2 regions of the Pseudoalteromonas sp. 2CM28B genome follow, and region 2 is predicted to be linked to the other one. Evidence: riboswitches for the same ligand, from Rfam matches in the RefSeq annotation. Region 2 holds a riboswitch; the other holds the start of a gene.
What was found. A riboswitch is a leader RNA that binds a small molecule or an ion and turns the genes downstream of it on or off. The one in region 2 is predicted to bind thiamine pyrophosphate.
Positions count from the first base shown of each region.

Region 1 (16,509 bases), on a different contig from region 2:
TGGAGCATTCCTATTAGTTTAGGCGACAGCCACAAAGGCCAAGCTGTACTAGGTACAAGCCGCGATTACTTTACCCACTATCGCTTTGGTAAAAAACAAACGTTAAGTTTTCAACAAGGCCACGCGTTTGAGCATTTAAACCAGGTGGTACTTGGCAGCGATGTAGCGAGGCGTTTAGGGTATACGCTAGGTGATAACGTAGTAATCTCACACGGGATGGGTAATACGAGCTTTCATCATCATAAAGACAACCCGTTTACTGTTATCGGTATTTTAAACGCCACTGGCACGCCAGTAGATAAAACCTTACACATACCTCTAGCAGCTATTGATTTAATACATGGTGGTTCACACTCTGCGAATAATGAGCACGATGAGCGCGATGAGCGCGATGAGCACGATGAGCACGATGAGCACGATGAGCATAACAACCTAATCGGTGAGCCAAGTCAAATTACTGCGTTTTTAATGGGATTCGACTCGCCTTTATACACATTGCAAATTAGGCGTAATATCAACCAATACAAAAAAGAGCCACTTCTGGCCATTATGCCCACAGTGACCCTAAAAGAGCTGTGGCAAATGCTCGCCATTGTCGAAAAAGTACTCTTACTGTTTTCAGGCGTTGTTATATTAGTCAGTTTATTGGGTATGTTGACCACGCTACTGGCCAATTTAAATCAACGCCGAAGAGAGCTTGCTATATTGCGCTCAGTCGGCGCACGGCCATGGCAGCTATTTACACTAATAAGCATGGAGTCATTATTTACAACGTTATTAGGTTGCCTAGTTGGCTGTGGTTTGTATTATGGCGTTATGCTTATCAGTAGCAGCTATTTGCAAAGCCATGCAGGCATAAGCGTTAATATTGCCATGCTCTCTTACTATGAACTCACTTTAATAGGCGTTATTATGGCCGCTGGGTTTATAATTGGCTTAATACCAGCTACCCGCGCTTACTTTTATTCGCTTAGCGATGGTATGAGTATAAAAACTTAACTTTAGGAATTTCATGATACTTTTTAAATCCGCGCTTTATTACTGCACGCTAGTAAGCTGCCTACTTATTAGCTTTGTCAGTAGTGCAAACCCGCCGAAAGAAATTTTTTGGGAAGACTTAATCCCACAAGGGCATGTACAAATAGATACCCAAGCACAGGCTAACCACGAAGGCAGTGAACAAAACTGGGTGCAACCAGAGCTAGATGCTCCTGTGGTTGAAGCATTAAATGGCCAATCAGTGAGCTTACCGGGGTTTGTTGTCCCACTTGAGGGCGACAGTGAAGTCATTACAGAGTTTTTGCTTGTGCCATACTTTGGCGCGTGTATTCACGTACCGCCCCCGCCGCCAAATCAAATCGTTCATGTAACAGTAAAAGGCGGCGTCCCCATAGAGAGCCTGTATGATGCGATTGTTGTTACCGGCGTTATCAGTACCGAAACCTGGTCTGGTGAAATAGCCCAAGTGGGCTATAAAATGAAAGCCGTCGGTGTGGCGCCGTTTGAGCTATAACACGGCTATTTTTGGCAGTGCTTACAAAACACCGTACTGCGCTGCCCTAGTCTAATTTCTTCAAGTGGCGTTTTACACGTTACGCACGCCTCTCCTTTTCGTCCGTACACTAACAACTGTTGTGCAAAATAACCTGGTTTGCCATCACTTTGGGCAAAGTCTTTAAGGGTTGTACCGCCTTGTGTTATTGCCGCTGCTAGAGTGTCTTTAATAATAGGGATCAGGGTTTGATATCGCTTTAACGATACTTTTCCTGCTTCGCGTTTTGGGTGTATCCCCGCCTTAAATAACGACTCATTGGCATAAATATTACCTACGCCCACTACCACCGCGTTATCCATAATAAATTGCTTCACGGGGACTTTTTTATTTCGCGATTGCTCGTATACACGCTTTGCAAAAAAATCATCCGTAAGCGGCTCAGGGCCAAGTTTTGAGAGTAACTTATGAACATCCCCCGGTGCTTGCCATAAACAGCAACCAAACCGGCGAGGGTCGTGTAATCGCAGCGCCTTGTCATTACTAAGAACAAACTCAACATGATCATGCTTTTTAAGCGGCTCGCGTCTATCAACAACGCGCAAATTACCCGACATACCCAAATGTAAAATAGCACTCCCTAATTCGCAGTGCAGCAATAAATACTTTGCACGGCGCTCAATTCGCTCTACCCTCAACCCTTCTAACTGATAAACATCATCGGGCACAGGCCATCGCATGCTGGCATTATAAATATTTACCTTCGTCACTACCTGGTTTTCTACATGCGGGGTGATCCCCAGTCTACTTACTTCTACCTCTGGTAATTCAGGCATTAATGCAACTCACTTTTTGAAAAATCAACACTTGGAAATAACTGCTTTGCAGTCGCTAAATCAAGTCCCATCACGCGCTGGATATTTTTTTCCAACAAATAATACTTACCGTTACCTTTGTACAGTAAATAAACCCAAGGTAAGCGCTCACCAGCCAACTCAAAGGTGGCCACATACAATGGTGAGTTTGGATTAAATACAACAGACTCATTTACCTGCATCAACGCAGCCGTTTGCCAATGGTTAATTAGCTCAGCTAATTGCTGCTGTGATGCGTCCCACCTCACGGGCGTATTTTCTTTTAATGCGGTTGTACGCCAACTTGTACCAATACGTTCAATTTTCTGATCAACAAAGCTCAGTGTTAACACAAAACTTTGCAATGGCAGTACCGGTTGTAATGTAGGCTCGTCTTCGCCCCCTAAAAACTGCTTATGCCAGCCATTTAAAAAGAAGATCATAATCAACATCGAAAAAATAATAACGTTGTTCCAACCTTTGCGGCCCAGTCGCATATTTATACACCCAGTAAATTCAAGATTTTAAAGTGTAACTAAAACTTAATTGCACTGTCTATATGTTAAAGGCCACAGACTTTGGTAGAATATCGGCAAATTTAAAGGAGTTCCGTCAATGTCTATGTATGTAGTGGGCCATAAAATCCCAGATTCAGATTCTATTTGTGGTGCAATTGCACTTGCTTATTTAAAAAACCAAATCGATGAGCCAGCAATTCCAACACGCCTTGGTGAAGTGTCACCAGAAACTCAATTTATCCTAGATAAATTTGGCTTCGAAGCACCTGAGCTTAAATTAAGCTACGCTGGCGAAGATGTATATATTGTTGACCACACAGAAAAAACACAAGCACCAGATGATATCGACCAAGCACGTGTTGTTGGCGTAGTCGATCACCATAAACTAGGCGATTTAACGTCATCTACACCGCTTGAGTGTTGGATCCGTCCGGTAGGCTGTTCAAACACCATTATTAAAATGATGTATGACTTCTACAACGTAGAAATCCCTAAAGATATTGCTGGCATCATGCTATGTGCAATTTTAAGCGATACCGTTATTTTTAAATCGCCGACCTGTACAACGGCTGATATTAAATGTGTAGAAGCACTAGCAGAAATTGCCGGCATTGAAGACTTTAAAGAACTAGGCATGGACATGTTCCGTGTTAAGTCAGCTGTTGAAGACACCCCTGTGCGTGACTTAGTAATGCGTGACTTTAAAGACTTCAACATGAACGGTAACCTAGTCGGCATTGGCCAGCTAGAGGTTATTGACCTTGCAGTGTTTGACGAAATTAAAGCAGACTTAGAAGCCGATATTGCTAAGCTAAAAATTGAAGGCAACCGCCACTCAGTATTTTTACTGCTTACCGACATCATGAAAGAAGGCTCACAAATGCTGATCGCTTCAGATGATGCAAACCTTGTAGAGCAAGCTTACGGTGAAAAGCCGAGCGAAGATAAAGTATGGCTAGATGGCGTATTAAGCCGTAAAAAGCAAGTAGTGCCACCACTACAAGACGTGTTTGCCAAGCTGTAAGCTGTAAGTAAAAATAAATATTAAGCACCGCGTTTACCATAAACGCGGTGCTTTTTTATTGGTAGGCGTGAAGCTTGCTCACGTAAAAAAGAAAAAGCGTAAATAGATTTTATATCAACGCGCCAGCAAGCGAGGCGCCTATAAATGAATTTAACCACGATGCTAATTTTAGCTGTAGACATAGAGCTTACTTACGTTAGAAGCGCAGCTTCTCATGGCTTAACCCCGAGTTTAGCCCCGCAAATTACCGCATACTTTATTCACTGCACTCTTTACAGTTTATATCTTTAATCATTTTAAAATGCTGTTGCTTTAAGCTCAGCGCATCAAAGCTGATAAACACACTACCTCCAACATGCCCTAGCAGCATATTAAGCGTAAGCTGTGCCTGCATAGAGCCTATAATTCCTAACAGTGGGCTTATTACACCTGCATTACTACAATTTACAGTGGGAGCGGCGTCACTTTTTGCAAAAACACAGCCATAACATGGGCTATTGTTTTGCCTAAAATCAAAGCCCATAAGTTGCCCACTACTTGCAATCGCGGCACCTGCAATTAAAGGCAACTTATGAGTAAAGCAATAACGGTTAACACTGTAACGTGTGGCAAAACTATCAGAGCAATCAAGTACTATGTCGGCATTTTTTAAAAGCTCCTCTGCGTTGTTATCATCGAGCTTTTTACAATGCGTCACTATTTCTATTTGATTATTAAGGCTTGTTAATACTTTGCCAGCAGCGGTGACCTTGTTTTGCCCTAAGTGATTAACTTTATAAAGCACTTGGCGCTGCAAGTTAGAAAGCTCAACCGCATCATCATCTATTAAAATAAGTGTACCAATACCCGCCGCAGCTAAATACAAAAGTGCAGGGCTACCTAGCCCGCCAGCTCCCACTACTGCTACTGTGGCTGCCTTAAGTGCTAACTGCCCTTCTAGGCCCACTTCTTTTAATAATAAGTGGCGACTATAACGCAGGGTTTCTTTATCACTAAGCTTATTCATTAGGCTGGTTTATAGCACTTTTTAGCGCACTAATTGCTGCAATATAATCATCCGCTTCACTAATCGCTCGTACAACCGCAACACTGCCTACTCCTGTATTTGCAACCTCGCTTGCGCGGGTTAAATCTATGCCGCCAATGGCAACTGTTGGGTAGCTTTGCATTAATGGCACACACTTTTTAAGTTTATCGAGACCTTGTATCTGGCCGCTCATATCTTTGGTCGTGGTTGGGTAAATAGCACCAAATGCCATATAACTTGGTCGATAGTTGTGGGCACGTAACATTTCGTAAAAACCATGGGTAGAAAGCCCAAGCCTTAAACCTGCTTCTTTAATCGCGGCTAAATTAGCGGTTTCTAAATCTTCTTGGCCTAAGTGTACGCCGTAGGCACCGTGCTTTATTGCCAACTGCCAGTAGTCGTTTATAAATACGTGAGCGTGGTACTTTTTACCCAGCTCTACGGCCTGCTTAATTAACTCATCAAGCTCAAGGTCGGTTTTATTTTTAACGCGAAGCTGCGCCGTAGTAATACCTTGCTGCAAACATTTATCTAGCCAATCTAGGCTATCGACCACAGCATACAAGCCCAGCTTTTTGCTCTCACAAGGTGCAAAATCAGCCGCCATATTAAATTCCAGCGGCACATCAAAATCAAGCTCATCACCAAGCCAGCTACCAGGCTCAATTACTTGCGGGTAGTCATCTAACTGTGTAGGAAAAGCAGTATGTGCAACAGGGCCTATTCCTTCTCCGTATCTAACCGACTGCTTTAAGCCCTGATTTATATAAGCTTTAGCTAAAATAAAAGCATCTTTTAGGGGGTAGTCTTTTGCTAAACACGCGGCAATAACCGAGGCCATGCTACAACCTGTACCATGACTATGAGGGCTTTGAATTTTTTTATTACCAAGCCAATACTCTTCGCCGTTTTGTGTGCAGTAATCTATACAATAACCTGTTGGGTAATCCCAGTGCCCGCCTTTAATAACAACCGCTTTTGCGCCCCAGCTTAATAGCTTTTTAGCAGCGTCTTTCACGGCGCTTGGGCCAATTAAATATACGCCTGTTAATAATTGCGTTTCGTGCGTGTTAGGCGTTATTACATCCACCAGCGGCATTAAGCATTCTTTAATGGCACTTACGGTATCTTCCTCTGTTAATACATCACCACTTGAAGCAATTGCAACGGGGTCGTAAACAATCACAGGCGGTACAGGCCATTTTGCCTTATAATGCGCTATATGCTCGCTTATTAATTGAATTTGCTGCACATTAGCCAGCATGCCAATTTTAATTACTTTGGCTTTCATATCGCTTTCGAGTGCGAGTAATTGCGATTCAATAATATCGGTAGATACCGCGTTAATGGCCTCTACACCTAAGCTATTTTGCGCCGTAAGCGCGGTAATTGCAGTACAACCATGCACGCCAAAACTTTGCATTGCTTTTATATCGGCTTGAATTCCTGCGCCACCACCTGAGTCTGAGCCTGCAATTGTCCACACTAAATTATTCATACTCTTTATTTCCTTACTGCTGATGCCAAAACGGCATACCCATTGTAGGGGTTGAGGGGGCTGCTAAGTCTTTTTCAGGCATTGCTTTGGCATTATACGCAAAGCGCCCAGCCTCTACCGCGGCTTTAAATGCACGGCTCATCGTAATTGGGCAGCCAGCCCCTGCTATCGCTGAATTTAATAATACCGCATCATACCCTAATTCAAGCGCTTGGCAGGCATGCGAAGGCAAACCAAGCCCTGCATCTACAATTAATGTTGTGTTTGGTAAGCGCTCACGAATTGTTTTTAAATTATAACTATTTAAAAGCCCCTTACCGGTGCCAATAGGCGCGCCCCAAGGCATAAGCACTTCACACCCTAGCTCGTTTAAACGCTGGCAAAGCACTAAATCATCGGTGCAGTAGGGTAATACTTTAAAGCCATCATTAATTAATATTTTTGTGGCTTCTAACAATGCGAATGGGTCGGGTTGTAAGTTGTAGTCATCACCTATTAGTTCAAGCTTAATCCAATCGGTTGCAAATACTTCACGGCACATTTTAGCAAGTGTTACGGCTTCTTTTACACTGTGGCACCCTGCGGTATTAGGCAGTATTTTAAGGCCTGTGTTTTTTATAAGCTGCCAAAAGTCATCCCCTGCGGCAGCGCTTTGCTGGCGCCTTAATGACACCGTTACTATTTGCGCACCAGAGGCTTTTATAGACTCTTCCATCACCGCTGGAGAGGGGTAAAGCGCCGAGCCTATTAATAAACGGCTATTTAGTTGCTCGCCATAAATAGTTAAGCAATCGTTACCTTGCATAATGCTACCCACCTTGAATAGGCGATAACAATTCAATGCTATCCCCTTCGTTAATTGTGGTGCTGGCGTGCAAACTTTGTGGAATAAATTCGCCATTTAGTGCCACCGCGAATGGAGGCTTTGCACCAAAATTTTGTAATACATCAACAAGCACTGCACTTTTAATAGTTAGCAGCTCACCATTAATTGTTATAGTCATTTATTACTCACCCTATTTGAGATAACGCATTAGCCACTAAGGTGGGCCCTAACATATAGCCATGACGATATAAGCCATTAATGCTAATTACGTTACCTGTTTTTAAAACCGCAGGGCGGTTATCGCTAAATGCGGGGCGTAACCCGCTTTGAATATTTAACAGCCGCGCTTCGGCAAACCCGCTGTGCACAGTGTAGGCCGCCGAAAGTAGCTCAAGCGTAGAGCGCACCGTTGCAGGGCCGCTATCATCAGACTCTATTTCAGTTGCACCAATTACATACTCATTATTAGGTTTTGGCGCTATATAAATTGGGTAGCGCGGGTGCATTAAACGTACCGGCCGCGTTAAATTAACCTCAGGTGCATGTAATCTAGCCACTTCACCGCGTACCCCTCTAAGGTGTTTATCGCCTTTAGCACCTAAGCCACGACAGTCAATAATGTAATCAAACCCGCGGTTATTCACCTCGCCGTTTTGAATGCTAACGCGTTGGTTAAAAACAAACTTAACCTTACGTTTATTAAGCATGGTAAAGCTTGCTTTATAAAAGGCCTGGTTATCTATTTGCCCTTCGCAGGGTAAAAACACACCTTGGTTAAAACGATTAGCTAATTCGGGTTCTAACTGCGTTATTTGCTGAGCATTTAACGCCTGCGCGCTGTGCCCTGCTATAGGCTTTATTCGCTGACTAAAGCTTTGTAAATCGCCTTTATCTTGCTGGTGCGCCACGACCAGCGTGCCTTTTTGCTGATAAAAAACCTCGCCTTCAAGCTCGCTCACTATCTCTGGCCAGCGCTTGAGTGAATTTAGCCCCATGATGGCTAAATCCGTTTCACACAATACCGACTCAGCAAGCGGAGCAAGCATTGCCGCAGCCACTTTACCGGCACTATTTTGTGTTTGTTCGTCACTGGCTTCAAACACGGTTACATGATGCGACTTACTAAGCTCAAGGGCAGCTAAGCGCCCTGCTAAACCAAACCCCACAACAGCAATGTTGTAAAACATAAAACCTCCTTTTAATAACAGGCTAGCAGCCATAAGCCGCTAACCTGTTATTGGCTTATATTGCTTTGTGGTAAATTTCTGAGCCCGTTTGTTTAAACTCTTCAGATTTAGCTTTCATTTGCGCTTCTACATCAACCATTTTGATCTCAATTGCATCACCAACATTGTTAGGATCGATCCCGCGTGATTCGAGATCTTTTGCGTAATCGCGTACCTCTTGGGTAATTTTCATTGAGCAAAATTTAGGGCCGCACATAGAGCAAAAGTGCGCTACTTTGCCAGACTCTTGCGGTAGGGTTTCGTCGTGATATTCACGGGCACGTTCTGGGTCTAAACCAATGTTAAATTGGTCGTGCCATCTAAATTCAAAGCGCGCTTTTGATAATGCATTATCGCGCTCTTGCGCGCCGGGGTGGCCTTTGGCTAAGTCGGCCGCATGTGCTGCAATTTTGTAGGTAATTAGGCCCTCTTTTACATCTTCTTTATTGGGCAAACCTAAATGCTCTTTTGGTGTTACATAACACAGCATGGCACAGCCGTACCACGCTATTTGTGCAGCGCCTATACCCGATGTTATATGGTCGTACCCTGGTGCTATATCGGTCGTTAATGGGCCTAATGTGTAAAAAGGCGCTTCGCCACAATGCTCTAATTGTTCATCCATATTGGCTTTAATCATGTGCATTGGCACGTGGCCTGGGCCTTCAATAAATACTTGTACATCGTGTTTCCACGCAATTTTTGTAAGCTCCCCTAACGTACGTAGCTCACTAAATTGCGCTTCGTCGTTGGCATCGGCAATCGAGCCTGGACGAAGGCCATCTCCGAGCGAAAAACACACATCGTATTGTTTTAAAATTTCGCAAATATCTTCAAAGTGCGTATATAAAAAGTTTTCTTTATGGTGCGCTAAACACCACTTAGCCATAATTGAGCCACCGCGCGATACAATACCGGTTACACGCTTTGCCGTCATTGGCACGTAACGCAGCAATACACCGGCATGAATAGTAAAGTAATCAACACCCTGCTCGGCTTGTTCAATTAACGTATCGCGAAATATCTCCCACGTTAGGTCTTCGGCCACTCCGTTTACTTTTTCAAGCGCTTGATAAATTGGTACAGTGCCAATGGGTACAGGCGAGTTACGTACTACCCACTCGCGCGTTTCGTGAATATAACGCCCAGTTGATAAATCCATTACGGTATCGGCACCCCAGCGGGTAGACCACACCATTTTTTCTACTTCTTCTTCGATTGATGAGCTTACCGATGAATTACCAATATTCGCGTTAACTTTAACTAAAAAGTTACGGCCAACTATCATGGGCTCGGTTTCGGGGTGGTTAATATTATTTGGTAAAATAGCGCGACCGCGGGCTATTTCGTCGCGTACAAATTCAGGGGTAATAAAATCGGGAATACTCGCCCCAAACGATTCGCCTTTATGCTGTGCTGCTAGCAGCTCTTCTCTAATTTGTGCACGACCCATGTTTTCGCGTATGGCTACGTATTCCATTTCTGGGGTAATAATGCCTTGGCGAGCATAATGCATTTGCGTCACGTTTTTGCCTGCTTTACCACGGCGAATTTTAGGTAAATGATCAAAGCGAATATGATCAAGACCGTCATCGGCCATACGTTGCTGAGCAAATTGCGAAGTGACCGAGTCGAGCACTTCAGTGTCGTTGCGCTCTTTTATCCACTGCTCACGAAATTTAGGTAATCCCTTACGTACGTCTAACTCAAAGTTAGGGTCGGTATACGGGCCTGATGTATCGTAAACACGCAGTGGATCGTTTGGCTCATACACAGGGTTTTGCTCATCGCCACCAATAAACGTATCGCTTAATGTAATTTCGCGCATACCCACGCGTACACCGCTTTGGCTGCCCTCAACATACACTTTTTGTGAGCTTGGAAATGGCTGACCCGTTAAATTATAAATGTAATCTGACGCAGCAGCGCGCGTTTCTCGACGTGTAGACTTATTTGTAGTGTTTGACATGACTTACCTCATTGCTAAAGGGTTGTCTTGTCAGATATTCCATAAGGAATAGAGAAAGATCGTAAAGCAGTGGTTACGCTGCTTTGCGGCCTAAAATGGCTAGTTATTTTGTTGTGCGCATAAAAAAGACGCACAAGCGTCCCATTTTAGGCAGCTTGTTCCCTACGCAGGTTTTAACCTGATCAGGTTCACGGATCCCGCTTTCGCGATCTCAGCCTTAATTATTTAAGGCACTCCGACAAGTAAAATTATGTTCGTTGATTTGCTATTTTGATCAAATCAGCGTTGAGTGTACGCCAGTTAAAAATTGCCTGCAAGGGGCAGTTTTAAATACTCATGTCACTACTTTGCAATAAATAAAAAAGTTTGCTCGCCCTGCATAACTAACCGTGAGTCTTGCATGGTAAGCGTTGCACCTTCTCGTAGCGCTTGTAAAAACTGCTGCTCTAGCTCATCAACGTCTGCTCCGCACGACTTACGCGTCATGCCAAGTTTATTAACGCTAATACTGCTGTCTTTAAGCTCACCTTCACCAAAAAACTTATTACATCCTGCAAACCCGTTTACTTGCAACGCTTCAATAAAGCTCATTGATGCATTGTAAGAGGCCGGCACAGCTAAACCATCAACCTTTGATAGTTGCCATTGTGTGTACTTTAGCTGCTCAGTGGTCACCGTCCCTGTGGCTGTACAACCAATACATAAACCGATTAAAAGCATCGGTAGTGCTGCTAATTTCATGCTATTTCTAACTAAATATTTAATTACCGTAATAGTAACAATTTTTATGCGGTTTATCCGTTAAAAATGCATGTTTTAAATGTAAATTTTTGTTCTATGATAGTTTAGAGAGTGTTGAACTTTGCAGATTAAAACATTTACACATTATGGGCGCTTTAATTGCTTTGCTTGGTTTGTAACTTAGTGGGCTCGATAACAGCACCTGCGCTACCCGCTATTTACGATAAACAATCCCACTGCCTAGGCGCTGCTATAAAACAAACTAGGTTAAATTTAATCCCAAAGGTCACAGCCCCTAAAAATTATACCCGCTAATCTTGGGTGTAATTTTTAAATAAATTATCTATTTCGGGAGGTAAAAAAGGGCGCCCTTTTTCATTAACCGAAGTGCCTATAACCTTGGCTTGTAGCATTACTTTGTTGTCGTGTTTACGTACTAAGGTTTGCTTAAACGCAAACTTTATACGGCTTATACGCTCAGGTTCAACTGCTATATAAAATTCATCATCTGGTACAAGCGAATGTTTATAATCAACCTCACTGCGTATCACTACTAAGTTAACTTTTTGCTTTGCTAGCAGTGCAAAATCAACCCCATTTGCAAATAAAAACTCATGGCGAGCATGCTCTAAATAATTAAAGTACACACTGTTATTTACAATTCCTTGTAGGTCACATTCGTAATGGCGCACTTTAAAATCAACTTTAAAGGTCATATTAGTAATCCTGATTATTTAACGTATAATCGCTGCGTTATAACACAAGTATTAAAATAATTGCTACCATACGAGTCCCCAAAATGGAGTTAAGTAACCTAATGAACTTACGTTTGTCTTTAATTACTGCGGCGTTATTACCGCTAATTAGTACACCACTTATAGCAAACGCTGATGACAGCGACCTAGAACGAATTGTTGTTACAGGCGACTTTCAACGTGAAAGCATTCAAACATTAAGCGCTAGCGCTAGCCTATTTAGCAAAGATGAAATTAACCAACGTGGTGCAAGTTACTTAGACGAAATGCTAGGTAGTACAGCCAACGTAAACTTTACATCTGGTGCGTCTCGTGGTCGTTATATTCAAATTCGTGGAGTGGGACTTCGTTCACAATTTGTAGATCCAATTAACCCATCGGTTGGCTTAGTTATTGACGGCATTAACTACTCGGGTTTAGGTGGCAGCTCATTATTATTTGATATAGACCAGGTAGAAATTTACCGCGGCCCACAAGGCACTCGCTTTGGTGCAGACGGCATGGCCGGTATGATCCAAATGGAATCAGCTCAGGCAACTGCCGATCCTAGCTTAAAATTACAAGTGGGTATGGGTACTTATAACTCGCGCGAAGCAGGCCTTGCAGCAAGTACTGGATTAACCGAAGACACAAGTGCCCGCGTAAGCTACTTTCGTAGAAAATCAGACGGCTACGTCGATAACCTGTATTTAAACGATGAAACTCAAGAACAAGATGAGCAAGTAGCCCGCTTTAAATTAAACAGCCAACTTACTGAGCATTTAAACACAGAGTTAAACCTGCACTACATAGATATAAACAACGGTTACGATGCGTTCACGCTTGATAACAGCCGTAATAGTGTAGCCGACGAGCCTGGCCAAGATAATCAACAAAGCTACGCCATTGGTATTAATAATACCTACACAGGTTTTGATGCCTTTGATGTAAGCTTAAACCTTTCAGCCATTGATACAGAGCTACTTTACAGCTTTGATGAAGACTGGGTATGTAACGATGCAAGCGAGCCACAATTATGTGCAGCTGGCCTACACCCTTGGGGTTATAGCTCAACCGATGTATACACGCGTGATCGCGATGATCAATCGGCTAATTTACAGTTTAATTCTAAAACAGGTAACTGGGTTGCCGGTGTTTACTATCAAAACCGCGACGTAGATTTAGAGCGCGAATACACTTGGCTTGCAAGTCCATTTGCATCAACCTACGAAACCAGTAACGTAGCTGTTTACGGCCAAGTAGCCACACCTATCGGCCCTAAAACCACACTCATTACCGGTTTACGTGTAGAGCAATACCAAGGTGATTACACCGACAGCAACGGCTTTATTGAAGAGACTGACGACGTAATGGTAGGCGGTAAAATAGCACTTGAATACCAAGTGATTGATCGTACTATGATCTACACCAGCATTACCCGTGGTTATAAAGCTGGCGGTATTAATTCAGAAGCATTAGCCAAAGCTAAAGATGAAGGCTTAAACCTAGATGCTGATTTTTTCCAGCAGCATACAAGCTTTGACCCAGAATACCTTTGGAGCGGCGAGTTTGGCGTTAAGGGTTCATCGCTTGATGATAAATTTACCCTGCGTTTAGCAGCATTTTATATGCACCGCGACAACATACAGCTAAAAGCATGGCAAGTAGAAGGTCAGCAATTTACAGGCTACGTTGATAACGCAAGCTCTGGTAGCAACTACGGGCTAGAAGTTGAAGGTAGTTACCAACTTACCGAAGATTTTTTCTTAACAGGTAGTGCGGGTTACTTAAACACAGAAATTGACGACTTTGTAACGCAATCAGGCTTAAATCAAGACGGTCGTGAGCAAGCGCAATCACCTAAATATCAATACGCATTTAGCGCACGTTACAACTTTACTAATGAGCTGTACGGTATGATTGGTGTTGAAGGTAAGGACGATTATTACTTCTCAGATAGTCATAATTCAAAAGCACCCAGCAGCAATTTAGTAAACCTAAGTTTAGGCTACGAAGCCGACATGTGGGCAGTGCGCGCATGGGCACGTAACGTATTTGACGAAGAAGTACCAACCCGCGGCTTTGAGTTTGGTAACGACCCACTTGATGGTTACGCTACACACACCTACGTACAATTAGGTGAGCCAAGAGTAGCGGGTATAACGTTTACGTTAGAGCTGTAAGCTTTAAGCTGTTAGCAAAAATAAATATTAAGCACCGCGTTTACAATAAACGCAGTGCTTTTTTATTGGTAGGCGTGAAGCTTGCTCACGCAAAAAGAAAAAGCGTAAATAAATTTTATTTCAACGCGCCAGCAAGCAAGGCGTTTACAATTAATTATTACTTCTTCACTACTGCATGTTTTCTGTGGTGATAAAATTTCTTTAGTTTTTACTTAAAAGAACAATTTTGACCACCGAGGGCGCAGCGCGCTACACTGAGACGTTGTTTGCTCTTCTCCTTCACTTCTCCGTGTTCTCTGTGGTGATAATAATTTCTTAATTACTGATGCACTAGAACAAAACGCTTTTACCACCGAGAACACCGAGGCACTGCCACTACACTGAGAAACACACAAGTAGCAGCGAGTTTATCTCCCGTCTGGCATTTAATACAAAACACGCGGCATAAAGCCGCGACTACAACATGACCCTCTAAAGCGCAGCGCCTCCTAACCTCTTTGTGAAGAAATAACTTAACCTTTATTGCACAAAGAGAATAAAAAGAGGAGTAAATGAGAAAACATACAAGTAGCAGCGAGTTTACCTCGCGTTTGGGTTTATTGTTTTAACGCGGCATAAAGCCACGCCTGCAGGTAAAGCGTTACGCCCTATCTACATCAAACGCGATGACTTCTTTTATTGTATCTTTAGCGGTGGCTAGCATAACTAACCTGTCTATCCCCATCGCAACACCTGCACATTGCGGTAAGCCGTGCTCAAGTGCGGTGATTAAACGCTTATCCATAGGCACGTGGTTTAACCCATTGGCGGCGCGATAAGCGTTATCTTCATCAAAGCGCTTTGCCTGCTCTTTAGCATTAGTTAGCTCATTAAAGCCGTTCGCTAATTCCATATTTTTATAATAAAGCTCAAAGCGCCCTGCTACGCGGTTATCATGCTCACAAATCTGTGCCAGTGCCGCTTGCGATGCCGGAAAGTGATACACAAAACACGGCTTAGTTTGCCCAATAGTTGGCTCTACTTTCATACAAAATAACAGCTGCAGCAAGGTATCTTTATTGGTTTCATTTTTGGCTATATCGGCAAAGCCGTGATCGCAGGCAAGTGTTTGCAATTGCCTAAGCGTAGCTGTTAATGGGTCAAGCGCTAACACTTGCTCAAATGCTTGTTGGTAAGTAAGACGCTCTGCAGGCTCTACATTTAAAATGAGCTGCATTAGCTCATCCATTTCATCCATTAATGCAAACTCATCAAACCCAGGGCGATACCACTCAAGCATAGTAAATTCGGGGTTATGATGGCGTCCCGCTTCTTCGTTTCTAAATGCCTTACAAAGCTGAAATATGGGCCCTGAGCCTGCTGCTAGCAAACGCTTCATTGCAAATTCAGGCGATGTTTGTAAATAAAGCGACAAGCCACCAGCGTGGCCTGGGCCTACAAACTGTGTATTAAAACTTGCTAAATGCACATCGGTTACACTGGCACTGCTTAAGCTCGGTGTTTCTACTTCCATTACATTACGCGTATAAAAAAACTCACGAATGGTTCGCAGTATGGCTGCTCGTTGCTTAAGGGTGTTTATGCTTGCACTAGGTGCCCAAGGTGTTGCTGACATATTTTCTCCAAAAAAAATCCCAGCTTAAGCCGGGATTTTATAAACCGTACTCAAGCTTACTTAACACGGCCTACGTATTCACCGCTACGGGTGTCTACTTTAATTACTTCACCAATTTGTACGAATAATGGAACGCGTACTACTGCACCAGTGCTAAGCGTTGCAGGTTTACCGCCTGTGCCCGCTGTATCGCCTTTAAGGCCAGGATCAGTTTCAGTGATCTCAAGCTCAACGAAGTTAGGTGGAGTAACCGCGATTGGGCTACCGTTCCATAATGTAATAGTACATACATCGTTTTCCACTAACCATTTAACGGCATCGCCAAGTGCTTTTTCGTCAGCGGCAATTTGTTCAAATGTTTCGTTGTTCATGAAATGCCAAAACTCACCGTCTGTGTATAGGTACGCTAAGTCGGTATCCATTACATCGGCGCCTTCAACTGATTCACCCGATTTAAAGGTTTTTTCAAGCACCTTACCAGAGATAAGTTTGCGGATACGAACACGGTTAAACGCTTGGCCTTTACCAGGTTTTACCATTTCATTTTCTAAAATACTGCAAGGTTCGCCGTCCATCATAATTTTTAGGCCGCCCTTGAACTCGTTGGTGCTATAATTCGCCATCGTTTCCTCTATTTATATTTTTCGAGTAATCTACGTGCCAATGATACAAAGAAATGAAGCAAATTTGCATAAAAACTGGCAAAAAGAATTAGCAAATGTAGTTACCTGCCCAAAAACCTTGCTTGAAATGGTCGGCTTATCGAGCCAAGCCCATGAAAACGACCTAAAAGCCCGCAGTT
Region 1 covers NZ_JALNTH010000060.1:5,144-21,652, reverse strand. The annotation lists gene MTN96_RS34975 (ABC transporter permease) at 1-999, shown strand, start outside; gene MTN96_RS34970 (DUF3299 domain-containing protein) at 1,013-1,513, shown strand; gene mutM (bifunctional DNA-formamidopyrimidine glycosylase/DNA-(apurinic or apyrimidinic site) lyase) at 1,519-2,328, opposite strand; gene MTN96_RS34960 (hypothetical protein) at 2,328-2,843, opposite strand; gene MTN96_RS34955 (manganese-dependent inorganic pyrophosphatase) at 2,962-3,888, shown strand; gene MTN96_RS34950 (HesA/MoeB/ThiF family protein) at 4,145-4,894, opposite strand; gene thiE (thiamine phosphate synthase) at 4,887-6,413, opposite strand; gene MTN96_RS34940 (thiazole synthase) at 6,427-7,218, opposite strand; gene thiS (sulfur carrier protein ThiS) at 7,223-7,417, opposite strand; gene MTN96_RS34930 (FAD-dependent oxidoreductase) at 7,425-8,426, opposite strand; gene thiC (phosphomethylpyrimidine synthase ThiC) at 8,482-10,434, opposite strand; TPP riboswitch at 10,577-10,682, opposite strand; gene MTN96_RS34920 (META domain-containing protein) at 10,777-11,175, opposite strand; gene MTN96_RS34915 (thioesterase family protein) at 11,487-11,891, opposite strand; gene MTN96_RS34910 (TonB-dependent receptor) at 11,975-14,092, shown strand; gene epmA (elongation factor P--(R)-beta-lysine ligase) at 14,733-15,707, opposite strand; gene efp (elongation factor P) at 15,764-16,330, opposite strand; gene epmB (EF-P beta-lysylation protein EpmB) at 16,371-16,509, shown strand, end outside.
Region 1: it holds a riboswitch for thiamine pyrophosphate, as region 2 does, so the genes downstream of both, thiC (phosphomethylpyrimidine synthase ThiC) here and thiC (phosphomethylpyrimidine synthase ThiC) in region 2, are expected to answer to the same signal.

Region 2 (16,509 bases):
GCAGGACTACCTAAGCCACCTGCACCAACTACGGCAACCGTTGAACGTTTCAGCATTAACTGCCCGTCAAGCCCCACTTCATCAAGTAATATATGGCGGCTATAACGCAAGGTTTCTTTGTCATTTAACGTTTGCAACGTATCAGTCATGTTTTGTATTAATCGCGGTTTGCAGTGATCGAATTGCTGAAACATGATCAGACGCTTCACTAATGGCACGTACCACAGCTACGCTACCAACCCCCGTATTTGCTACTTCAGTTGCGCGGCTTAAATCAATACCGCCAATAGCGACTGTAGGGTAACTCTGCATAAGCGGTACAAATTTATTGAGCTTTTCAAGCCCTTGTATTTGCCCTGTCATGTCTTTGGTCGTCGTTGGGTAAATAGCACCAAACGCCATGTAGCTTGGGCGATAATTATGCGCGCGTAGCATTTCATAAAACCCATGGGTAGAGAGACCAAGTCGCAGGCCTGCTTCTTTTATAGCAACTAAGTTTGCACTCTCTAAGTCTTCTTGCCCTAAATGCACCCCATAGGCGCCATGTTTGATGGCAAGTTGCCAGTAATCATTTATAAATACCTGCGCATTATACTGCTCACCTAAGGTGACCGCTTTGGCAATCAGTTCATCTAGCTCATTCTGCGTTTTATTTTTAACACGAAGCTGAGCTGTTTTAATTCCTTGCTGTAAGCACTTTTCTAGCCATTCAATGCTATCAACCACGCCGTAGAGGCCAAGCTTTTTACTTTCACAGGCTGCAAAATCAGCAGCCATATTAAAATCAAGCGGCACATCAAAATCCAACTCATCACCTAACCAGCTACCCGGTTCAATCACCTGAGGGTAATGCGCTAAATCGGTAGGAAACTGCGTTTGTGCGACGGGCCCTATACCCTCGCCATAGCGAACTGATTGCTTTAAACCTTGGTTTATATAGGCTTTAGCTAAAATAAACGCATCTTTTAATGGGTAGTCTTTTGCAAGACACGCAGCAATTACCGACGCCATACTGCACCCTGTACCATGGCTATGTGGAACTTGAATTTTTTCATTACCTAGCCAATAGTCTTCACCGTTTTGTGTGCAGTAATCAATGCAATACCCGCTTGGGTAATCCCAATGTCCGCCTTTAATCACCACCGCTTTTGCGCCCCACGCCATCAGCTTACTCGCCGCTTCTTTAATCGCTGCAGGGCCAATTAAATACACACCCGTTAATAACTGTGTTTCGTGGGTATTTGGGGTAATTACATCCACCAGCGGTAATAAACATTCTTTTATTGCGCTTACGGTGTCTTCTTCTGTTAGTAAGTCACCGCTTGAGGCAATAGCCACAGGGTCATACACAATAACCGGCGGGGTTGGCCATTTGGTTTTGTAGTGGCTTATGTGCTCACTAATTAACTGAATTTGCTGCACATTAGCAAGCATGCCAATTTTTATCACTTTGGCTTTCATGTCTTTTTCAAGTGCAAGCAACTGAGATTCAATAATATCGGTAGACACTGCATTAATGGCCTCTACACCTAAGCTATTTTGAGCGGTAAGCGCGGTGATTGCTGTACAAGCATGTACACCAAAACTTTGCATTGCCTTGATATCGGCTTGAATACCCGCGCCGCCGCCGGAGTCTGAGCCAGCAATTGTCCACACTACGTTTGTCATATTTTTATTTCCTTACTGCTGATGCCAAAATGGCATACCCATTGTTGGGGTTGAGGGGGTTGCAACGTCTTTTTCGGGCATTGCTTTGGCATTGTATGCAAAGCGCCCTGCTTCTACCGCAACTTTAAATGCACGGCTCATAGTCACTGGGCAACCCGCCCCTGCAATGGCTGAATTTAATAATACCGCATCATATCCTAATTCAAGTGCTTGGCAGGCATGCGATGGTAAACCTAACCCAGCATCAACAATTAATGTTGTATTAGGCAGGCGCTCTCTAATGGTTTTTAAATTATAACTATTTAACAATCCTTTACCGGTGCCAATAGGCGCGCCCCACGGCATTAGCACCTCACAACCTAATTCATTTAAGCGCTGACACAGCACTAAATCATCAGTGCAATAAGGCAGTACTTTAAACCCATCATCAATCAATATTTTTGTGGCTTCAAGTAATGCAAATGGATCGGGCTGTAAATTATAGTCATCGCCTATTAATTCAAGTTTTATCCAATCGGTAGCAAATACTTCTCGGCACATTTTAGCTAGGTTAATAGCCTCTTTGACACTGTGGCATCCGGCAGTATTAGGCAGTATTTTTAAACCGGTGTTTTTAATTAATTGCCAAAAATCATTCCCTGCCGCCGCGTTTTGTTGTCGCCTAAGTGACACGGTGACTATTTCAGCACCTGAGGCTTTAATTGATTGCGTCATTATATCTGGTGATGGGTATAACGCAGATCCAATTAACAAGCGACTATTGATTGGCTCACCATAAATTGTTAAACAGTCTTTGCTTTGCATAGCACTATCCACCTTGGATAGGTGACAATAACTCAATACTGTCACCTTCGTTTATAACAACGTGGCTATGGCGACTCTGAGGAATAAACTCTCCATTTACAGCCACGGCATAAGGCGCCATTGCACCCACGTTTTTTACTATTTCCAGCAGCGCTTGGCTAGTCACATTTAAAAGCTCACCATTAATTGTAATGTTCATTTAATACTCACTCTATTTGCAATAATGCTTGTGCCACAAGCGCGGGGGCCAACATATAACCGTGGCGATACAAGCCATTGATACTGATAACCTTGCTCGTTTTTTTTACCTGTGGGCGATTATCGCTAAACGCTGGGCGTAAGCCTGTTTGAATATTTAATAATCGCGCTTCGGCAAAGCCACTGTGAACAGTGTAGGCCGCCGATAATAGTTCAAGGGTTGAGCGCACAGTTGCAGGACCTGTATCTTGCGATTCGATCTCCGTTGCCCCTATGACATATTCATGATTAGGTTTAGGTGCAATATAAATAGGGTAACGCGGATGCATTAACCGCACAGGCCGCGTTAAGTTAACTTCAGGGGCGTATAACCTTGCCACTTCCCCGCGCACACCTCGAAGTGGCTGTTCTTGCTTGGCTCCAAGCCCTCTGCAATCAATAATGTAATCAAACTCTCGATTATTCACTTTATTATCAAAAATACTGACGCGTTGATTAAATACAAACTTTACTTTACGTTTATTGAGGGTTTTAAAACTGGCTTTATAAAAAGCCTGATTATCAATTTGTCCTTCACCGGGTAAAAATAGTCCTTGATTAAAACGCCCTGTAAGCTCAGGTTCTAAATCCGCTATTTGCTGCGCATTAACCGCTTTGGCACTAAAATTTAGTAACGGCTTTATTCGCTGTGCAAAACTTTGTAAGTCGGCTTTATCTTGCGTATGAGCAACCACCAAGGTGCCCTGCTGTTGAAAGAACACCTCACTGTTTAACTCATCTAAAATAGCAGGCCAGCGAGCAATAGAATCTACTCCCAATAGCGCTAAATCATGTTCACACATAACCGATTCAGCTAGCGGTGCCAGCATAGCCGCCGCCACTTTACCCGCACTATTTTGGGTATGCTCATCATCAGCTTCAAATACAGTAATACGGTGCTGCTTACTTAATTCAAGCGCCGCCAACCGCCCTGCTAAACCAAAGCCCACCACAGCAATGTCATAAAACATAAACACTCCTACATTTAGCTGCGCGCTGCGGATCTCCGGCTTCGAGCAACAAGATGTTAAGATAAACATTTCGCTACTCGATTCTCGCAACTCGCAACCTATTTTATATTGCTTTATGGTAAATCTCTGAGCCTGTTTGCTTAAACTCTTCAGATTTGGCTTTCATCTCGGCTTCTACATCAACCATTTTGATTTCAATGGCATCACCTACGTTATTAGGATCAATACCGCGCGCTTCTAGATCTTTGGCGTAGTCACGTACTTCTTGGGTTATTTTCATCGAACAAAATTTAGGACCACACATGGAGCAAAAGTGGGCTACTTTTCCTGATTCTTGCGGCAGTGTTTCATCATGATATTCACGAGCGCGAACAGGGTCTAAACCAATGTTGAATTGGTCGTGCCATCTAAATTCAAAGCGTGCTTTTGATAAAGCATTGTCTCGCTCTTGTGCCCCGGGGTGACCCTTGGCTAAATCGGCGGCATGAGCGGCAATTTTGTAGGTGATAAGGCCTTCTTTAACGTCTTCTTTATTTGGCAAACCTAAATGTTCTTTCGGTGTTACATAACACAGCATGGCACAGCCATACCAAGCTATTTGCGCAGCCCCAATCCCTGAGGTTATATGGTCGTACCCTGGGGCAATATCGGTGGTGAGTGGGCCTAAGGTATAAAACGGTGCTTCATCACAATGTTTAAGTTGCTCTTCCATATTGGCTTTGATCATATGCATAGGCACATGCCCAGGGCCTTCTATGAACACTTGTACATCATGCTTCCAAGCTATTTTAGTCAGTTCGCCTAAGGTACGAAGCTCACTAAATTGCGCTTCATCGTTGGCATCGGCAATAGAGCCCGGGCGAAGGCCATCGCCTAGTGAAAAACACACATCGTATTGTTTTAAAATTTCACAAATATCTTCAAAGTGCGTGTATAAAAAGTTCTCTTTATGGTGCGCTAAACACCATTTGGCCATAATTGAGCCACCGCGCGACACAATACCGGTTACGCGTTTTGCTGTCATAGGGACATAGCGCAAAAGCACGCCGGCATGAATAGTAAAGTAGTCAACTCCCTGCTCTGCTTGTTCAATTAAGGTATCGCGGAATATTTCCCAGGTTAGGTCTTCCGCTACACCGTTTACTTTTTCAAGGGCCTGATAAATGGGTACAGTACCAATAGGGACTGGCGAATTACGCACTAGCCATTCACGGGTTTCGTGAATGTAACGTCCAGTTGATAAATCCATTACGGTGTCGGCGCCCCAACGGGTTGACCACACCATTTTTTCAACTTCTTCTTCGATAGATGAACCGACTGATGAATTACCAATATTGGCATTTACTTTAACTAAAAAGTTGCGACCAACAATCATAGGTTCGGTTTCTGGATGATTAATGTTGTTAGGTAAAATAGCGCGACCACGCGCTATTTCAGCACGCACAAATTCAGGAGTAATAAACTCAGGGATACTCGCTCCAAACGACTCCCCTTTATGTTGTGCCGCGAGAAGCTCTTTGCGTATTTGTGCGCGCCCCATGTTTTCACGTATAGCAACATACTCCATTTCAGGCGTAATAATTCCTTGGCGGGCATAGTGCATTTGCGTTACGTTTTTACCCGCTTTTGCACGGCGAATTTTTGGTAAATGCTCAAAGCGAATATGATCAAGCCCATCGTCAGCCATACGCTGCTGCGCAAACTGTGAGGTAACTGACTCAAGTACTTCGGTATCATTACGGCTCTCAATCCATTGTTCACGGTATTTATTAAGTCCCTTGCGCACATCCAATTTAAATTCAGGGCCGGTATACGGGCCTGATGTATCGTAAACACGCAGTGGTGCATTTGGCTCATACACTGGATTTTGTTCATCACCACCAATAAAAGTATCGCTTAATGTTATTTCGCGCATACCCACACGCACGCCTTGCTGGGTTCCTTCAACATACACTTTATGAGAGTTTGGGAATGGTTGACCCGTTAGGTTATAAATATAGTCAGATGCAGCAGCACGGGTTTCGCGGCGCGATGATTTGTTTGTAGTGTTTGACATGACTTACCTCATTGCTTAAGGGTTGTCTTGCCAGATATTCCGATGGAATAGAGAAAGATCGTAAAGTAGCTTTATGCCACTTTGCAGCCTAAATTGACGGGTTTGATGTTGTTGTACGCATAAAAAAGACGCACAAGCGTCCCGTTTAGGCAGCTTGTTCCCTACGCAGGTATTAACCTGATCAGGTTCACGGATCCCGCTTTCGCGATCTCAGCCTAAATAAAACTTAGGCACTCCGACAAGTAGTTAAATTGTTCGTTGATTTGATAATGTTTTAATCAAATCTGCTATGAGTGTACGCCAGTTGAAAACTCCCCGCAAGGGGCTGTTTTTCAAAATGTGTAAAATTTACTTAGGGATAAACACAAATTTTTGCTCGCCTTGCATCACCAATTTTTGGTCTTGCAGGTTAAGCTCGGCACCTTGCTTAAGCGCTTGTAAAAACTGCTGTTCAAACTCATCGAGTTCAGGGCCGCATGATTTGCGTGTCATTCCTAATTTACTTACGCTCAAGCTGCTATCTTCAAGCGAACCTTCACCAAAAAACTTATTGCATCCGGCAAAGCCATTTATTTGTAGCGCTTCTATAAAGCTCATTGATGCTTTAAAAGATGCGGGAATGGCCAAACCATCAACCTTTGATAATTGCCATTGTGTATATTTTAGCTGCTCAGTGGTAACTGTCCCTGTTGATGCGCAACCAACACATAAACCGATTACAAGCATCGGTATTGTTGCTAATTTCATGTTACTACTAACTTATTGTCTAATTAGTGTAATAGTATCAATATTTGTCAGATTTATCCGTTAAAAATGCATGTTTTAAATGTAAATTTTTGTTCTAAGCTAGTTTAAAAGCAGTGCTATTTGGAATTAAGCAATTGCTTGGAATAAGTTATCTATCTGTGGTGGTAAAAATGGACGACCTTTCTCGTTAACCGACGTACCTATTATTAAGGCATTGAGCATCACTTTTTCGTCTAATTTGCGAACTACCGTTTGTTTAAACGCAAATTTAAGGCGACTAATGCGTACAGGCTCTACTGCTACATAAAATTCATCCGCTGGCTTTAAAGACTGCTTGTAATCCATTTCACTGCGAAGTACCACTAAGTTAATTTTATCTTTGGCAAGTTGTGCAAAATCAACACCCTGTGCGTATAAAAACTCATGACGAGCGTGCTCCAGATAATTAAAATAAACACTATTATTTACAATACCTTGTAGGTCACACTCGTAGTCACGCACTTTAAAGTCTACTTTAAAGGTCATATTAGTAATCCCAATTATTTAACGTATAATTGCCGCGTTTATAGCACAAGTGTTGAAATAATTGCTACCATACAAGTCCCTAAAATGGAGTTAAGTAACCTAATGAACTTACGTTTGTCTTTAATTACAGCCACGTTATTACCCCTGTTCGCAGCACCTATCTATGCTAACGCAGATGACACCGAACTAGAGAAAATCATTGTTACCGGTGACTTTCAGCAAGAAAGCATTCAAACATTAAGCGCCAGTGCCAGCTTATTTTCTGAAAATGAAATGAATCAACGTGGTGCAACGTATTTAGACGAAATGTTAGCCAGTGCTGCCAATGTAAATTTTGCTGCTGGTGCGTCTCGCGGACGTTATATTCAAATTCGCGGTGTAGGTTTACGCTCGCAGTTTGTTGACCCGATAAACCCATCTGTGGGCTTAGTAATTGACGGTATTAATTATTCGGGCTTAGGTGGCAGTTCATTATTGTTTGATATTGACCAAGTAGAAATTTACCGCGGTCCTCAAGGTACACGTTTTGGTGCAGATGGCATGGCGGGCATGATCCAAATGCAATCAGCTAGTGCAACCAGCGATCCTAGCTTAAAGTTACATTTAGGTGCCGGCACTTATAACAGCCACGAAGCAGGCCTTGCTGCTAGTACAGGTTTAACAGATAACACCAGTGCCCGCGTTAGCTACTTTCGCAGAAAGTCTGACGGCTACGTAGACAACCTTTATTTAGATAAACCCACTCAAGATCAAGATGAGCAAGTTGCACGCTTTAAATTAAACAGCCAACTCACAGTTCATTTAAATTCAGAGCTAAACCTGCACTATATCGATATTAATAACGGCTACGATGCATTTACTCTTGATAATTCTCGTAACAGTCTTGCTGATCAACCAGGCGAAGATAACCAACAAAGTTATGCTGTTGGCCTGAATAATACTTACACTGGTTTTGATGCCTTTGATGTGAGCTTAAACCTTTCAGCCATTGATACTGAGCTTTTTTATAGTTTTGATGAAGACTGGGTGTGTAACGATACAAGTAAGCCGCAATTATGTGCCGCCGGGTTACATCCTGATGGTTATAGCTCAACAGATATTTATAGCCGCGATCGTGATGATCAAGCGCTCGATCTGCAGTTTAATGGTAAAGCAGGTAACTGGGTTGCGGGTATTTACTATCAAAACCGTGATGTTGACCTTGAGCGTCAATATACATGGTTAGCCAATCCGTTTTCTTCAACCTATGAAACTAATAACATTGCAGCTTATGGCCAATTAGCCACAGCAATAGGCCCAAAAACTACGCTTATTACTGGTTTACGAGTTGAGCAATATCAAGGTGATTACACCGATAGTAACGGCTTTATTGAAGAAACTGATGACGTAATGGTTGGTGGTAAGGTTGCACTTGAATACCAAGTAATTGATCGCACTATGATCTACGCAAGTATTACTCGTGGTTATAAAGCCGGTGGTATTAATTCAGAAGCGCTAGCAAAAGCAAAAGATGAAGGTTTAAGCTTAGATGCTGATTTTTTCAAACAGCATACCAGCTTTGATCCAGAGTACTTATGGAGTGGTGAGTTTGGTGTTAAAGGTTCATCGCTAGATGACAAGTTTACTCTGCGTTTAGCTGCTTTTTATATGCACCGCGATAATATTCAATTAAAGTCGTGGCAAGTATCAGATCAACAATTTACCGGTTATGTTGCCAATGCCAGCTCTGGTAGCAACTACGGTCTTGAAATTGAAGGTAGCTACTTACTTACTGATAATTTACTCATTAGTGGTAGTGCTGGCTATTTAGATACGAAAATAAACGACTTTGTCACTAAATCAGGCTTAAACCAAGATGGCCGTGAGCAAGCACAAGCGCCTAAATATCAATACGCATTTAGTGCACGCTACAATGTTACTGATGAGCTATATGCTATGTTAGGTGTTGAAGGTAAAGATGATTATTACTTCTCAGACAGCCATAATGCAAAAGCTCCAAACACAAACTTAGTGAATGTAAGCCTTGGCTACGAAGCAGAAAACTGGGCTGTTCGTGCATGGGCACGTAATGTGTTTGATGAAACCGTTCCAACTCGCGGTTTTGAATTTGGTAACAACCCGTTAGATGGTTATACAAGTCAAACTTACATTCAACTAGGTGAGCCACGTGTGGCCGGCGTTACGTTTACGCTTAATCTGTAATACAGCGAACCAGTTGTCAGATCGAGAATAGAAAACACCGCGTTTAATGCAAACGCGGTGTTTTTTTATCTGATAGCTGACCGCTTAAAGCTATTAGCTGCTTTAAGCTCTGGCCACATCAAACGCAATCACTTCTTTTATTTTTTGTTTATTGGTTGCTAGCATCACGAGTCTATCAATCCCTAATGCAACCCCTGCACATTGCTCTAAACCATGCTCTAATGCGGCAATTAAACGCGTATCCATAGGTACTTGTTTTAAGCCGTTAGCAGCACGGTAGGCGTTGTCTTCGTTAAACCTTTTTTCTTGCTCTTTAGCATTAGTGAGTTCATTAAAGCCGTTAGCCAGTTCCATATTTTTATAATAAAGCTCAAAGCGCCCTGCTACTCGCTGATCGTGTTCACAAATTTGTGCTAGTGCCGCTTGTGATGCCGGAAAGTGATACACAAAACATGGCTTATCTTGCCCTATTGTTGGCTCTACTTTCATACAAAATAATAATTGCAGCAAGGTATCTTTATGAGTCTCGTTTTTAGCAATATCAGCAAAGCCATGTTCGCATGCGAGTTGTTGTAACTTCGTGATAGATACAGTTAATGGATCGACCCCTAAAGCGCGTTCAAATGCCTTTTGGTAGGTAACGCGCTCTGCAGGCGCAACCTCAAGAATGAGCTGCATTAGCTCATCAATTTCGTCCATTAAAGCAAATTCGTCAAACCCAGGACGATACCATTCAAGCATAGTAAATTCAGGATTATGATGACTACCCGCTTCTTCATTTCTAAATGCCTTACAAAGCTGGAAAATAGCGCCTGAGCCGGCCGCTAACAAGCGTTTCATCGCAAACTCTGGAGATGTTTGCAAAAACAGGGGAAGCCCACCAGCGTGACCTGGGCCTACAAATGTAGTATTAAAGCTGGCTAAATGTACATCGGTTACACTGGCACCACTTAAACTCGGTGTTTCGACTTCCATTACATTACGCTCATAAAAGAATTCTCGAATGCTGCGCATAATTGTTGCGCGTTGCTTAAGTATTTCTATACTGGCACTCGGCGCCCAAAGATCTGCTGACATATTTTCTCCAAAAAAAATCCCAGCTTAAGCCGGGATTTAATTAATAAGGCGTGTTACTGCTTACTTAACACGGCTCACGTATTCACCATTACGAGTGTCTACTTTAATTACTTCGCCAATTTGTACGAATAATGGAACACGTACTACAGCACCTGTGCTAAGCGTTGCTGGTTTACCACCCGTGCCTGCTGTATCACCTTTAAGGCCAGGGTCGGTTTCAGTGATCTCAAGCTCAACAAAGTTTGGTGGAGTTACTGCAATTGGGCTGCCGTTCCATAATGTAATAGTACAAACATCGTTTTCAACTAACCATTTGCCAGCATCGCCCAGTGCTTTTTCGTCAGCAGCGATTTGTTCAAATGTTTCGTTGTTCATGAAATGCCAAAATTCACCGTCTGTGTATAGGTACGCTAAATCGGTATCCATTACATCAGCACCTTCAACCGATTCACCCGATTTAAAGGTTTTTTCAAGTACCTTGCCAGAGATAAGCTTACGGATACGAACACGGTTAAACGCTTGGCCTTTACCCGGTTTTACCATTTCATTTTCTAAGATACTGCAAGGTTCGCCGTCCATCATAATTTTTAGGCCGCCCTTGAACTCGTTGGTGCTATAATTCGCCATCGTTTCCTCTATTTATATTTTTCGAGTAATCTACGTGCCAATGATACAAAGAAATGAAGCAAATTTGCATAAAAACTGGCAAAAAGAATTAGCAAATGTAGTTACCTGCCCAAAAGTGTTGCTAGAAATGGTTGGTTTATCGAGCCAAGTCCATGAAAACGACATAAAAGCTCGTAGCTTGTTCCCTGTTCGTGTGCCATTGCCTTTTATAAAAAAAATTCGTCACGGCGATGAAAATGACCCTTTATTGCTGCAAGTTATGCCCCGCCATCAAGAATTTTTAACTAAGTCGGGGTTTAATAAAGACCCGTTACTTGAGCAAGATAACAATCAACCGGGTCTGTTACATAAATATAAATCGCGTGTTTTAGTCATGTTTAAAACCGGTTGTGCAGTAAATTGCCGCTACTGCTTTAGACGCCACTTTCCTTATCAAGAAAACCAACTGAATAAACGTAGCCTTATTGATGCATTAAGCTATATAAAATCGGATAAAAATATTAACGAAGTGATTTTAAGTGGTGGCGATCCACTAATGGCCAAAGACGATGCTATTAGCTGGTTTTTAGATGAGCTTGAGCAAATACCACAAATTAAACGCATGCGCATACACAGCCGCTTGCCTGTGGTTATTCCTGCACGTATCACTGAGCAATTATGTGAAAGATTAGCAAAGTCACCATTAAAAATTATATTCGTTAATCATATTAACCATGCAAACGAAATAGATAATGACTTTAAAAATGCCATGAACATGCTCAAAAAAGCAGATGTGCTACTGTTAAACCAGGCGGTTATTTTAAAAGATGTGAACGATACAGTTGATGCGCAAATAAACTTAAGTGAAGCGTTGTTTGATGCAAATGTATTGCCTTATTACTTACACTTACTAGATAAAGTAGAGGGCGCAAGTCATTTTGATATTGATGAACAACAAGCAATAAAAATTCAGGCCGAGCTACTAAAAGCCCTGCCTGGATTTTTGGTGCCTAAACTAGTTCGGGAAATAGGAGGTCAAAAAAGTAAAACCCCTATCGACCTCAAATTAGTTTAAACATAAACGTTTATATTATTCCCAAGTGTTGCAGTGACCGACTTAGCCGGTGTTTGCGCACTTGAAGATTGTGTAGCGCCTTCAATAAGTGCCAGTGCAGCAGCACCATCAGCTTGCTGTTGCTTTTTAGATAAAGCAGCAGTTAATACTTCTGCGCCTTGGCCTGCACCAGGCATTGTAGGTAGATTTCCACCTGATATATTCATAACTCACACCTGACTTTTAACTGTAATACACGTATTATAGTTGCTGAATTGGTAAATTACTTTACCAACCCACTTAAGTATTTATCGGCAACATTGCACTAAGCTTTAGGAAAACCATGGATTCTATAATTGAACAACTCAACGCCAACTTAAAAATTGTTTACCGTCAGGCACTTGACGCTGACAAAAAACTCGATGAGTTACAACAGCAAGGTCACGGAAAATTTAAAGCCTTATTTGCCGAGGACGCTGGATTTAGTTTCGAAGCTAAACGCTTTAAGCCTTATGTTTTAGACGTTGCCGCTGATGTAGAAAGCTTATCGAGCGACGGTTTGGATGAAGAAAAACTAAAACAAGCGGTTATTAAACTACAAAATTTACTAACCTTGTTAGCGACCTTTAAGTGAATGAGCGACTTACTTGCAAAGCATCTACTAAAGTAGATGCTTTGCATTATTAGCTAGATTCGCGGTAAGATTTGTTCACCAAACCACTCTGTTAATAAGCGTTTTTCATAGTAAAATGCTTCGTCTCGACCCATTTTAATTTTATCCATAAAGCCCATATCTTTTAAACTTACATTATCTTCTTGTGCGACAACGCCACTTTCATCACTAAGCACATAATTAAATTCAATGCGTGGAAAGTGAATAGGTTCAACCACTCGGATTTCGTTAACACCGCCATAGCGTACGTCTCCGGCTAAATCTAAATCGGTTACTTCAATTTTTAAACTGTAATTTTTAGGAAGTTGCTCGCTGAGCTTTGCAAAGTGTTCATCAATACTTTTGGCTATTTGCTTATGGTATGAGCCTTTAGTTTGGTTGGATGGGCGTACATCGCGATAATCATTAAAGTCATGCCATTTCACTTGAGCCTCACCCGCGCAAACAACACTCGGTAGCGCAATACACATCAACATTGCTATTTTTTTAACTAAGTTCATACGTTTCTCCAACGAGTATTTTGATCATTGTGATCAATTGAATATTTTACAAATTGCTATACATCACTTTAGCAATTACATATGAACTATAACTTAATCTTTACGCTGAGGTGTTATTAAAATTGCACAAAATGTAATCAAAAGTACAGCTTGCGATGTTACGATTGCAAAACAAACAAAATAATACATGTAAAAACTCATTATTTATGGTGAAATTAGGGTAATTGAACAGAGGTTTCCAAGGAGCATTCATGGCAATTTTAGTAACCGGTGGCGCAGGCTATATTGGCTCACACACCGTTTTAGAACTTTTACAGCAAGGCAGCGACGTTATCGTGATTGATAACTTAAGTAACTCCTCTGAAGAGTCACTTGAGAGAGTGAAAAAAATAACCGGTAAAGCAATTACTTTTTATCAAGGTGATATTTTAGATAAACCCTTTTTAGACTCGGTATTTGCCAAGCATACCATTGAAAGTGTGATTCATTTTGCTGGGCTAAAAGCCGTGGGAGAATCGGTCGTAAAACCCATTGAGTATTATCAAAATAATGTACAAGGTACACTAACACTCGTTGATGCTATGCGTGATGCGGGTGTATTCAAACTGGTATTTAGCTCATCCGCAACTGTATATGGCGACCCAGCAAGCTTACCAATACGCGAAGACTTCCCCGTTGGCGGTACAACCAACCCATATGGTACGTCTAAACTAATGGTTGAAATGATGTTACAAGATATCGCTAAATCAGATGAGCGCTTCGCGTTTGCTATTTTGCGCTACTTTAATCCTGTCGGTGCACATGAGTCAGGTTTGATTGGTGAAGACCCTAATGGTATTCCTAATAATTTATTGCCTTTCATTTCACAAGTTGCGGTTGGCAAATTAAAGCAACTTGCTGTATTTGGCGACGATTATGATACGGTTGATGGTACTGGCGTTCGTGATTACATTCACGTTGTAGATTTAGCCCTAGGGCATTTAAAAGCACTTGATAAAATAGCCGCAGAAACCGGTGCGTTTGTTTATAACCTTGGTACAGGTAACGGCTATTCAGTATTACAAATGGTCAATGCGTTTATTAAGGCTAGCGACCAAGCAATCCCTTATGCGGTGTCACCTCGTCGCCCAGGTGATATTGCAGCCTGTTATGCTGCGCCAGAAAAAGCCCTTAGTGAACTAGGTTGGCAAGCTGAGCGTGGTATTGATGTCATGATGCAAGATACTTGGCGCTGGCAATCAAATAATCCAAATGGATATAAGTCATAAAGGCTTCTTTAAGTTACCAGCTTAAAATTAAAACACCGCATTTAAATTAAATGCGGTGTTTTAATGTTGTACTTACCAATTTTGCATTTCTACAATCCGTGACTGGGTTCGCGAATATTCAAAACATAACTTTTTACCTTGGTATAACTCGTTTATGTCGGCTTGGGCATTAATTACTAGTAATTTGTGGCAATCGTAAAACTCATCGACTAATGCAATAAAACGCCGTGCTTCATCATCGAGCGTATGCTCATCCAATTTCTGCTTTTCTCGCTGATAGCTATCTTCTATACCATGCACAATAATCTTACCGGTTGCTTCTTTGCCCATTATTGGCACATTCGCGATATATACTACCGAAAACTGTTCTGCTAAAAACATATAGTCATTGGCGCTGCGAGGACCTGAGCACAGTGCCATAAAATCAATCAGTAGTGCATCGTTAGTTTTTAATAAATAGGAAAGTGCTCGGCCATGCACAGTCATTGTATTATCACGCGTTGCTTGAGGGTATGCGGATAAAAACCCAGCCTCAAATTCAGCATCGGGCAAGTTAATAAAATAATGACGACTGCTTTTACCGTACCTGAAGCGGTGGTCTTCCTCCCCCGCTACGTTAATTACATGACAATGCGCATTTATTAAATCGATAGTTGGTAAAAATCGCGCGCGTTGCAAACCGTTGTAATAAAGTTGCTCGGGTTTTGCGTTAGAGGTTGCGACTAGTACCACGCCTTGTTCAAACAAAGCGTTAAATAACCGAGCCATAATCATGGCATCACCAATATCACTAACAAAAAACTCATCAAAGCACAGTACCTTTATCTCTTTGGCCCACTGTTTAGCTATTATTTGTAGCGGATTTTTATCCCCTTGTAACTTGGCTAGTTGAGCATGAACTTTTTCGATAAAATGATGAAAATGCAGGCGCTGCTTTTTCTCTGTGGGTAAGTTTTCATAAAATAAATCCATCAACATAGATTTACCCCGACCAACCGGGCCATATAAATATATTCCCTTAATTAAAGGTGCTTTTTGCCACCAACTTGCAGGCTGATTTAATTGCTCACTTAAAGACTGTAACGCACTCACTGCTAGGTGCTGCGCCGCATCGAAATCAAGCTCTCCTGATGAAACCTTGCTATGGTAAAGGCTTAAAATTTCTGTGCTGGGCTCTGTCATGGTATTTCACTATCCGCTATACTCGCGGCCATTGTAGCCGACTAAAAATGTGAACAACATGAAATTTCCTTGCCGTTTAGATAAATTTATTAGCCATTTAGCAGAGATACCACGCTCAAAAGCCCGCGCAGCAATAAAAAGCCAAGTGGCTTGCGTTAATGGCGAGGTGATCACGGCATTTGACTTTCAAGTTAGCCAACAAGATGACGTGCTGTTTTATGACGAGCCATTGGTTTTTTTAGGTAAACGCTACTTTATGCTCAATAAGCCGGTAGGTTATGTGTGCGCTAATTCAGATGAGTTACACAAAACCGTATTTGATTTGCTTGATGAGCCAAACATGGCCGACTTTCACATTGCCGGGCGTTTAGACATAGACACCACTGGCCTAGTGCTTATTACTAATGATGGCGACTGGTCACACAAAATTACCTCGCCGAAAAAGAATAAGTTTAAAACCTACCTAGTCGAAACCCAAGAACCGATTACCGACGATGCACTTAAACAACTACGCGACGGTGTGCAGTTACACAATGAAAAAGATTTAACTCGCCCTGCTATTGCTGAACGCTTGGGCAGTTACGGTTTACGCTTGTCTATTTCTGAGGGGAAGTATCACCAAGTAAAACGTATGCTAGCAGCGGTAGATAACAAAGTGGTTGAACTACATCGTGAACAAATTGCGGGTATAAAGTTAGGTGAAGATTTGGCTGCAGGTGAATACCGCCCACTAACCGCCGCAGAGATAAAACTGTAAGACTGTTTAGGTGTTAGGAAATGGCTTCGGGCCACGAGGTTCGGGCTGTTCATCTGCCGCTCTAGGCTCGCTGCTCGTAGCCTTTAATAATCTTGCTTAATATCTGTCTGAAATCTGGCGTTTAACACCTGATCTTACGATTTAATTTGTACTAAATCAAAGTCTGTCATTCCGGGTACAAT
Region 2 covers NZ_JALNTH010000010.1:44,475-60,983, forward strand. The annotation lists gene MTN96_RS15030 (HesA/MoeB/ThiF family protein) at 1-137, opposite strand, end outside; gene thiE (thiamine phosphate synthase) at 142-1,668, opposite strand; gene MTN96_RS15040 (thiazole synthase) at 1,681-2,472, opposite strand; gene thiS (sulfur carrier protein ThiS) at 2,477-2,671, opposite strand; gene MTN96_RS15050 (FAD-dependent oxidoreductase) at 2,679-3,680, opposite strand; gene thiC (phosphomethylpyrimidine synthase ThiC) at 3,784-5,736, opposite strand; TPP riboswitch at 5,878-5,984, opposite strand; gene MTN96_RS15060 (META domain-containing protein) at 6,085-6,483, opposite strand; gene MTN96_RS15065 (thioesterase family protein) at 6,610-7,008, opposite strand; gene MTN96_RS15070 (TonB-dependent receptor) at 7,111-9,210, shown strand; gene epmA (elongation factor P--(R)-beta-lysine ligase) at 9,313-10,287, opposite strand; gene efp (elongation factor P) at 10,348-10,914, opposite strand; gene epmB (EF-P beta-lysylation protein EpmB) at 10,955-11,968, shown strand; gene MTN96_RS15090 (hypothetical protein) at 11,965-12,174, opposite strand; gene MTN96_RS15095 (hypothetical protein) at 12,291-12,581, shown strand; gene MTN96_RS15100 (DUF3016 domain-containing protein) at 12,635-13,120, opposite strand; gene galE (UDP-glucose 4-epimerase GalE) at 13,372-14,388, shown strand; gene zapE (cell division protein ZapE) at 14,461-15,570, opposite strand; gene rsuA (16S rRNA pseudouridine(516) synthase RsuA) at 15,629-16,327, shown strand; gene MTN96_RS15120 (YggN family protein) at 16,462-16,509, opposite strand, start outside.